2 regions of the Flavobacterium sp. FlaQc-28 genome follow, and region 2 is predicted to be linked to the other one. Evidence: riboswitches for the same ligand, from Rfam matches in the RefSeq annotation. Region 2 holds a riboswitch; the other holds the start of a gene.
What was found. Region 2 has a riboswitch for cobalamin ahead of ACHRVL_RS18870 (TonB-dependent receptor plug domain-containing protein). Riboswitches for the same ligand answer to the same signal wherever they lie in the genome.
Positions count from the first base shown of each region.

Region 1 (4,435 bases), on a different contig from region 2:
TTTACTGGTTTTAATTTAAACTATCAAAATGTAAAATCAAGAACAAATTTCATTAGTTCTATAGATGGATACAACGGATATATTTACAGCAATAATGACTTTACTATAAACAATAGCAAAACAGTATTTATTGGATTAAATTACGGTTTACAGCTTCCTGGACGTTATCAAATTTTTAATATTTCGACTCTGAACATTTTAGACATCTCGGTTAAAATGCTCACTTTCAAAAAAAACTTGTCAATTACATTTCTAGCCGAAGATGTATTAAATGCACAAAAACCATTAATTACCTACACTTCAAACGGAATAAAAACAAATATAAAAAGTTATGGAGACACTAGAGGTTTTAGAATTTCATTAAGTTATAAATTTGGCAATCAAAACATTAAATCAAAACAGCGTGATTTTGGAAATGAAGACGAAAGAAATAGAATAAACTAATTACAGCAATAAAAACAGAGCTTCAGAGAAATCTGGAGCTTTTTGTTTTTAGTTTGATTTGAAGTCCGAAATTAAACAAATAGCTGCAACGCTTTTTTTTTACAAAAACTTTTAAACCAGTGAAGATTCTCCAGCAAACTGTTGATTGATTTTATCTAACAGTTCAAATTCGTCTAAAGGAAATAATTCGATAATGTGTTCTAAAATTAATCCAACATTAATTGAGGAATCTTTATCATTGTCAAGCCCCAAAACACACAATTTTAGCATATTATTAATCATACATCCAAGCTCATAATAAGTTGAAAACTTGATTTCTGTTTTACATTCTTCGTTATTGTCGCTTGATTTTTTTAAAACACTGAAATACTGTTTTATCTCTTCTAAACTTTTAGTTTCTTTTACTGCCATTATTTTTTCTGTATTACTTTTTATCATAATTCAAATTTTGATGTTTTTTTTCAAAATGTGGTTATCTTATATGGTAACATCAAAAAAAATTAAACACATAGAAACATAGATTTTATAGGCTTAATTTAAGGAGACAAAAAGAAACTCATTTCTTTCACATAGCTGTTTATGTGTGTTTTAGGCAAGTAAAACGCCTTTTTTAAAGTAACAAATCTATGCTTCTATGTGTTAAAACATACCGCAATCAAAGAGCAAATTATTTAAGTTTTAGATTTATAAAGCTGTTTTAAACTACTTTCAATTGCTTTACAATTTCGTGGATATGTTCTTCATCAGTGCCGCAGCAGCCGCCAAATACATTTAAATGACTAAAAGTATCTTTTAATTTTTTGTATTCTTTACCCAAATCCTTAGGAATTCCTCGGTCTAATTCTGTGGCTTCGTCTAATTCGGCGTGGCTTTTACAAGATGCATTTGCTCGAAAACCTTTTATTCTTTTTATCCAATTTTCATTTACATTCGTTTTCAGTTCGTTTACAAAATGCGTAGGATGCGCACAATTTATCATATAATACAACGGAGGTACATTCACGCTTTTGTCTATTTTTTCGATTGCGTCTTTTAAGCTCATTCCGGTTGGCAGTTTCCCGTCAGTTTCAACAGTAAACGAAATAACTACAGGCAAACTTACAGTTTCGGCAGCTTTAACAATACCTATCACTTCTTCGATATAATTCATGGTAAGCGCCGATACAAAATCAACCGGCATTTGACTAAAAGCTTTTATTTGTGCCAAATGATATTGTTTCGCTTCTTCAACATTCATACAATTATCCGGCACATAACCGTCGCCCCGAGGACCTATACAGCCGCTTATAAGAATTGATTTTATGGAATTCGAAAATTCTATTTTTAAATCTGTTAAAAGCGAAACTGCTTTTTTATTCAACTCAAATAAGGAATCTTTTGGATAACCAATTTTTTCAATCCACTCTGGATTTGCCCGCCAAGTTGGACTTTCTAAAATAAAATTTGTTTTATACTTTTCGGCAATTTTTAAATAACGCGAATAATAATTTTTCATACTGTCGTATCCTTTTTGATCTTTTAATATATCAAAGGCAGCAAAATAAGGCAGATCAAAACCTTCTAGAAAAACCAATGTTGTTTCGAGTCCGCCATCAGTCAAAAACAAATCTTCAGATTCGTTTGGCAGCGTATTTTTAGTCTTTTTCATCTCCACTTCATTAAATACAAACAATTAATAATCAAATAAATAACACTATAAATATACAAAATCTCGATTTCTCAAAATAAAAAATCAAACAAAAGTAAAATCAATTACTTTTCTTTTCAAAAACACTTTTCAGCATTTTTTTCAAAAACATAACCATAACCATAAAGAGTTTATTTACTTTTGCACCCGCAATGGTTTAGCTGCAACTTTTCAAGTGCAGTTAACGAAGAGGGAATCAGGTGCAAATCCTGAACAAGCCCGTTACTGTAAATTCCATGCAACATTTTGACAGATTAGGAAAGCTTTTTTTAGTTTTCGAAATCAAATCTTTTGCCACTGCATTTTTCTAATGCGGGAAGGCGGCTCAAAATGGGAATAAGTCAGGAGACCTGCCACTGCATATCATTTTAAACTCTCGTGGACCAGAGTTTTAAAAACAAACACATTTATCAAACTAAACATTTGATTTCATTTTTTCCGTTTAAAACTATTTGTTACAAATAGACCATTTTGTTATGCACGTATGTAAAAACAGGCATTCAGGCCTGCTGCATTGTGGATTATGTGCCTTATTATGGATTTTGTTTATAAATCCGATTATGGCACAGGATAATCCTAAAACCAAAGAGCTGGACTCTTTAAAACCACTTCCGTTAAAAGAAGTTATTCTAACCGCAAGCAAACGCGAGTTTAGGATCGAATCGCCCATGCCTGTTCAGATCTTATCAGGCAAACAGCTTGAAGCACTAAACAGTCTTTCGGTTGCGGATGCTGTTCGTTATTTTTCGGGAGTCCAATTGAAAGATTATGGCGGAATCGGCGGTTTAAAAACCATAAACGTTCGAAGTTTAGGAAGCGCTCATACGGCAGTTTTTTATGACGGAATGACGGTTGGAAATGCGCAAAACGGTCAAGTCGATTTAGGAAAATATTCTTTGGACAATATTGAAGCTATCGAACTTTATAATGGTCAAAAATCGACTATTTTTCAGCCTGCACGAGGTTTTTTCGCTTCAAGTACGCTTTTACTAAAAACAAAAATTCCTGTTTTCGAATCGGGTAAAACTACAAATATTAGAACTTCTTTTAAAACTGGATCTTTTGGATTAGTAAATCCTTCTGTTCTTTATCAGCAAAAATTAACTTCCAGAACAGCGCTTTCCTCAAATATTGAATGGCTTAAAGCCGATGGAAAATACAAATACCGCTATCAGAAAAAAGACGGCTATGATACAACTGCAGTTCGCCAAAACGGAGATATAACCGCACTTCGGGCTGAATTGAACCTGCACACCAAATTTGGTTCAAATGCTCTTGCCAACTTCAAGGCCTATTATTACGATTCTGAACGAGGACTTCCGGGCGCAATTCTAGCCAATAGATACGAACATGTGCAAAGGCAATGGGATCGCAATTTTTTTATTCATGGTTCTGTAGAAAATTCCTTTTTCGAAAAACACAAAATGCTTACTAATGTAAAATTCAGCAGAGACTACAGCCGTTATATCGATCCTGATTATAAAACTCTTGAAGGTGCATTGGACAATAAATATTATCAAAACGAATTTTACGCTTCGATTGTCAATCTCTACGCTATAAAAGATTGGTGGAAAATGTCGCTTGCAGCAGATTTCTCCATTAATACGCTTGATGCTAATTTATACCGTTTTCCCTATCCTACCCGATATTCTTATTTAAGCGTTATTTCCAGCGAAATGCATTGGAACCGACTTGATATTCAAGCTAATTTACTTGGAGCTTATATCGATGAACAGGTTAAATATTATCAGCAAGGCGATAGTCAGCATGTTTTCTGCCCGGTTGTATCGGCTTCTTATCAACCTTTTGCGATAAAGAATTTCAGAGTTCGAGCGTTTTACAAAGAGTCTTTTAGAATGCCCACTTTCAATGATTTGTACTACACTTTTATAGGCAACAGTTCATTGCGTCCAGAATTTACAACGCAATACGATGTGGGAACTACTTACAGTATTGAGCCTAAAAAAATGCTGCAATCGGTATCATTTCAAGCCGATGTATATTACAATCGAGTAAAAGATAAAATTATCGCAATGCCGTCATCTAACCTTTTTAGATGGACAATGATGAATTTGGGCGAAGTCGATATTCGCGGCTTAGAACTAAACACCAATTTCGTTTTTAAATTCCCGCAGCAAATATTTCTGGATTTAGGTTTAAGCTATACCTATCAAAAAGCAATCGATATTACTGCAAAAGGCACAACTTACGGCGATCAAATTCCTTATACACCAGAAAACAGCGGTACAATAACCTCATCTGTCAACTGGAAAAAATGGAATCTTAACTACAGTTTTATATATA
Region 1 is NZ_JBIPCM010000009.1:58,540-62,974, reverse strand. Features, by position in the region: gene ACHRVL_RS19545 (TonB-dependent receptor domain-containing protein) at 1-444, shown strand, start outside; gene ACHRVL_RS19540 (hypothetical protein) at 556-882, opposite strand; gene ACHRVL_RS19535 (homocysteine S-methyltransferase family protein) at 1,142-2,092, opposite strand; cobalamin riboswitch at 2,268-2,504, shown strand; gene ACHRVL_RS19530 (TonB-dependent receptor) at 2,608-4,435, shown strand, end outside.
Region 1: linked by a shared signal. The riboswitch ahead of ACHRVL_RS19530 (TonB-dependent receptor) and the one ahead of ACHRVL_RS18870 (TonB-dependent receptor plug domain-containing protein) in region 2 are both predicted to bind cobalamin.

Region 2 (4,435 bases):
GAAACCTTAAATCCAAAAATAACAAATCCTGCTATAGTGGTTTTTGCAGCTGATCATGGTATTGCGAATCATGGTGTCAGCGCTTATCCGCAAGATGTTACTCGCCAAATGGTTACCAATTTTCTTGAAGGTGGAGCCGCAATCAATGTTTTCTGCAGTCAAAATAATATTGATTTGTCTATTGTAGATTCAGGTGTAAACTATGATTTTCCTACAAATGCGAAATTGATAAATGCTAAAATTGCAAAAGGAACTCAATCTTTTCTTCATGTTCCAGCGATGAGTGAAACCGAATTGGAATTGTGTTTTGAAAAAGGAAAATCGATTGTTGATACGGTTGCCAAAACAGGTTCAAATTGTATTGGTTTTGGTGAAATGGGAATTGGAAATACTTCAACAGCATCAGTATTAATGAGTCTTTTAACTAATTTACCTATTGAAGATTGCGTTGGAAAAGGAACTGGTGTCGAAAACGAAAAGCTAATTCAAAAGCAAAACTTGCTCAAAAGCGCCATTCAAAATTATTCGGGTCAAGCCGATTTAAAACAGCAATTGGCTTATTTTGGCGGTTTTGAAATTTTACAAATTGCCGGTGGAATGCTCGGAGCATACGAAAACAAAATGCTTATTCTAGTTGATGGTTTTATTTGCAGTACGGCTTTTTTGATTGCTTCAAAAATAAACCCTAACATCAAACACAATGCTGTTTTCTGCCACTGCTCTGCCGAAAAAGCACACATAAAATTACTAAATTACCTTAATGCAAAACCTATTTTAAATCTAGATTTGCGCTTGGGCGAAGGAACCGGCTGCGCAGTTGCTTTTCCGATTTTAAAATCGGCGGAAACATTTTTAAATGAAATGGCTAGTTTTGAAAGTGCTGGGGTTAGCCGCAAGTAAGCTCCAATTAAAAATTTATCTTAAATGAAAAAAGAACTGCATATTTTCTTTACCTGTTTAATGTTCTACACGAGAATTCCTTGTCCAAAAAATATCAATCATGATCCAGATTACTTAAATAAAGCAACACGATATTTTCCATTTATCGGTTGGATTGTAGGAACAATTTCATTTACTGCTTTCTATATCTTTTCTCTTTTCCTATCAACAGAAACAGCAGTTATTTTTGCCATCATAGCTTCTGTATTAACAACTGGAGCTTTTCACGAAGATGGATTTGCTGATGTCTGCGATGGATTTGGCGGAGGATGGACTAAAGAGAAAATACTCATGATTATGAAAGACAGCGCAATTGGAGCTTATGGCGCAATTGGCTTAGTTTTACTTTTTCTAGCAAAATTTAAATTACTGACAGAATCAATTTCACTTTTTACAAACAGCAATTCTTATTTATTAGTTTTTCTATTATTTATTTCCGCTCATTCTGTAAGTCGTTTGGCTGCCATCAGCATTATTTTCACGCATGAATATTCTCGAGACGATGCTTCAAGTAAAAGCAAACCTATTGCTAAGAATCATAGCTGGAAAGAAATTTTCGGGTCTTTTTTCTTCGGATTGATTCCTTTATTGATACTCTCCTATTTCAACTTTAAATTTCTGCTTGCTTTAATTCCTATTTTTATTATGCGTTATTTCCTTGCGAGATATTTCCAAAAATGGATAGACGGTTATACAGGAGACTGTCTTGGTGCAACGCAGCAAGTTTGTGAAGTTGTTTATTACTTAAGCATTCTTTTGATATGGAAATTTATTTAGTTCGTCATACTGAAACGGTCTGCGAGAAAGGAATCTGCTACGGGCAATCTGATGTAGATATTGCAGCACCTTTTGAAACAGTATTCGAAAAAATTGTTTCACAATTACCCTCAGAAGCTCTGATTTTTACAAGTCCGCTAAAACGCTGTGTTACTTTAGCAAAATACATTCAAACAAAAATAAACGCCATTTCATATCAAGAAGACGAGCGTTTAATGGAAATGAATTTTGGCGATTGGGAATTGAAAAAATGGAATGAAATTCCGCCAGAGCAACTAAATCCCTGGATGGAAGATTTTGTAAACGTTAAAGCTCAAAATGGCGAGTCATTTACAGCATTACACGAAAGAGTTGGAGATTTTATAGCCACACTTACATCGAAAAAAATAAATTCTCCAATTGTTATTACGGCACATGCTGGTATAATTAGAAGTATATTATGCCACCTGACTTCATTGCCGTTAAAGGACGCTTTTCAAAATAAAGTCGACTTTGGAGAGGTTATAAAAATCGAATTATAAAGTCCTTTTGTTTGCAGTTTATCCTGAAAACTAAAACAAATTTGAATTATCATTATTTTTAACTTTATATTTGCAGCAAATTAAGGTTGTGTTTTTATTCTAACACATTAAAAGGGAATCAAGTAAAAATTCTTGAGCTGTACCCGCAACTGTAAGCTTTGTTCTAAAAAGAATGCTTGTTGTAAACTACAAAACCACTGCTCGCCCCGGCGAATGGGAAGGTAAACAACAAGACGCAAGCCAGGAGACCTGCCTTTATAACAAAATATCGAGCTCTCGGGAAAAAGAGTGTAGAAATTATGACTTTAAAAATACGTGTTGCTTGCCTTTTCTTATTGTTGTGTCAAAGTATTTTGGCGCAAAAAGATTCTATTAATAACTTGAAAGAGGTTCTGGTTTCTGATGCCAATCTAAAAAAATACTCCAACTCCCAATCGGTTTTAAAACTTAATGATTCCATCATAAGTAAAAATGAAGCTTTACTTACTGATTTATTAAATTTTAATTCTACTCTTTATTTTAAAGAATATGGCCGAGGAATGCTTTCTACAGTTTCTTTTCGAGGAACTACTTCTTCGCAGACTGCAGTAATCTGGAACGGAATTAACATTAATTCTCAAATGAACGGAAGTACTGATTTCAACACCATTTCTGGTTCTGATTATAATTCTGTCAGCGTAAAAGCAGGCGGAGGAAGTGTTATTTATGGCAGCGGCGCAATTGGAGGAACGGTGCATTTAAACAATGACATGAGTTTTTATAAGCGTTTTGAAAATAATTTAAGACTGGATTATGGCAGCTTCAACACGATTGGAATCAATTATAAAACTAATATTTCTAACGAAAAATGGAGCGCTCAAATTGGTTTTTCTAAAAACAGCTCGACAAACGATTATAAATATTTAAATCGATATACTTGGAGAGGCGAACAGCGCTGGAATCAAAACGGACAATACGACGTTATTACAATGAATGCTAATGTGGGATATAAAATTAATGCCAAAAACAGCTTAAAATTATATACTCAAACTTCAAATACAGATAGAAATACTTCTTTAATTACTGAAACGGAAACTAAAAGCAAGTATGTAAATGGTTTCAATAGAAACTTATTAGAATACGACGGTAATTTTGGAAAACTAACTGCAAATTTCAAAACAGCGTATATTTTTGAAAACTATCAGTATTATGCTGATAATTCAAAAAATCAATATACGTACGGAAAAACGGAGAGTTTTATTTCTAAAGCTGATTTAGGTTACACTTTGTTTAAGTCGACTCAGATAAATGGAATCATAGATTATAACCGAACAAAAGGTTACGGAAGCGGTTTTGGAAATAACACTAGAGAAATTGGTTCGGCTGCTTTACTTATAAAACAAGATTTCTCGACTGACTGGAAGAATGAATTTGGGATTCGAAAAGAATTTACAGACAATTACAAATCTCCTATTTTATTCAATTTTGGTTCTACTTATCAGTTTAGCAAATTATATCAATTAAAACTAAACTTATCTCGAAACTTCAGAATCCCAACTTTCAATGATTTATATTGGGAAGAAGGCGGAAATCCCGATTTAAAACCAGAAAGCTCTTATCAGGCAGAAATTGGAAACGTTTTTACTTTTAAAAACATTTCGCTGACACAGACTTTTTATTACATCAAAATTAAAGATCTACTGCAATGGGTTCCAGGTTCAAACGGCATTTGGACACCTCAAAATAGAGACAAGGTTAATAGTTATGGTGCCGAAACTCTGCTGAGTTGGAAAAAACAGTATGGCAAAAATATTTTTGGTGCAAATGCTTCTTATGCTTACACTGCTTCTAAAGACGAAGAAACCAAAAAACAGCTTTTCTTTGTTCCATTTAATAAAGTTACAGGTTCCGTTTCTTATTCGAGAAATAAAATCTCTGCTTATTATCAATTTTTATATAATGGATTTGTTTATACCAGAGCAGATAACAATCCAGACGAAATCATAAAAGATTATACGTTATCAAATATCGGAATCGATTATGATTTTAAATTTCTTGACTCCTTCAAACTTGGCGTTCAAGTATTAAACATCTTCAACGAAAATTATGAAAGTCTTGAAGACAGACCTATGCCTGGTCGAAATTTCAACATGTATTTAACTCTAAAATTTTAATATTTATGAAACTTAGCAAATTACTTTTAATAGCACTAAGTGTTT
Region 2 is NZ_JBIPCM010000008.1:167,773-172,207, reverse strand. Features, by position in the region: gene cobT (nicotinate-nucleotide--dimethylbenzimidazole phosphoribosyltransferase) at 1-900, shown strand, start outside; gene ACHRVL_RS18880 (adenosylcobinamide-GDP ribazoletransferase) at 925-1,716, shown strand; gene cobC (alpha-ribazole phosphatase) at 1,701-2,237, shown strand; cobalamin riboswitch at 2,304-2,509, shown strand; gene ACHRVL_RS18870 (TonB-dependent receptor plug domain-containing protein) at 2,537-4,390, shown strand; gene ACHRVL_RS18865 (YncE family protein) at 4,396-4,435, shown strand, end outside.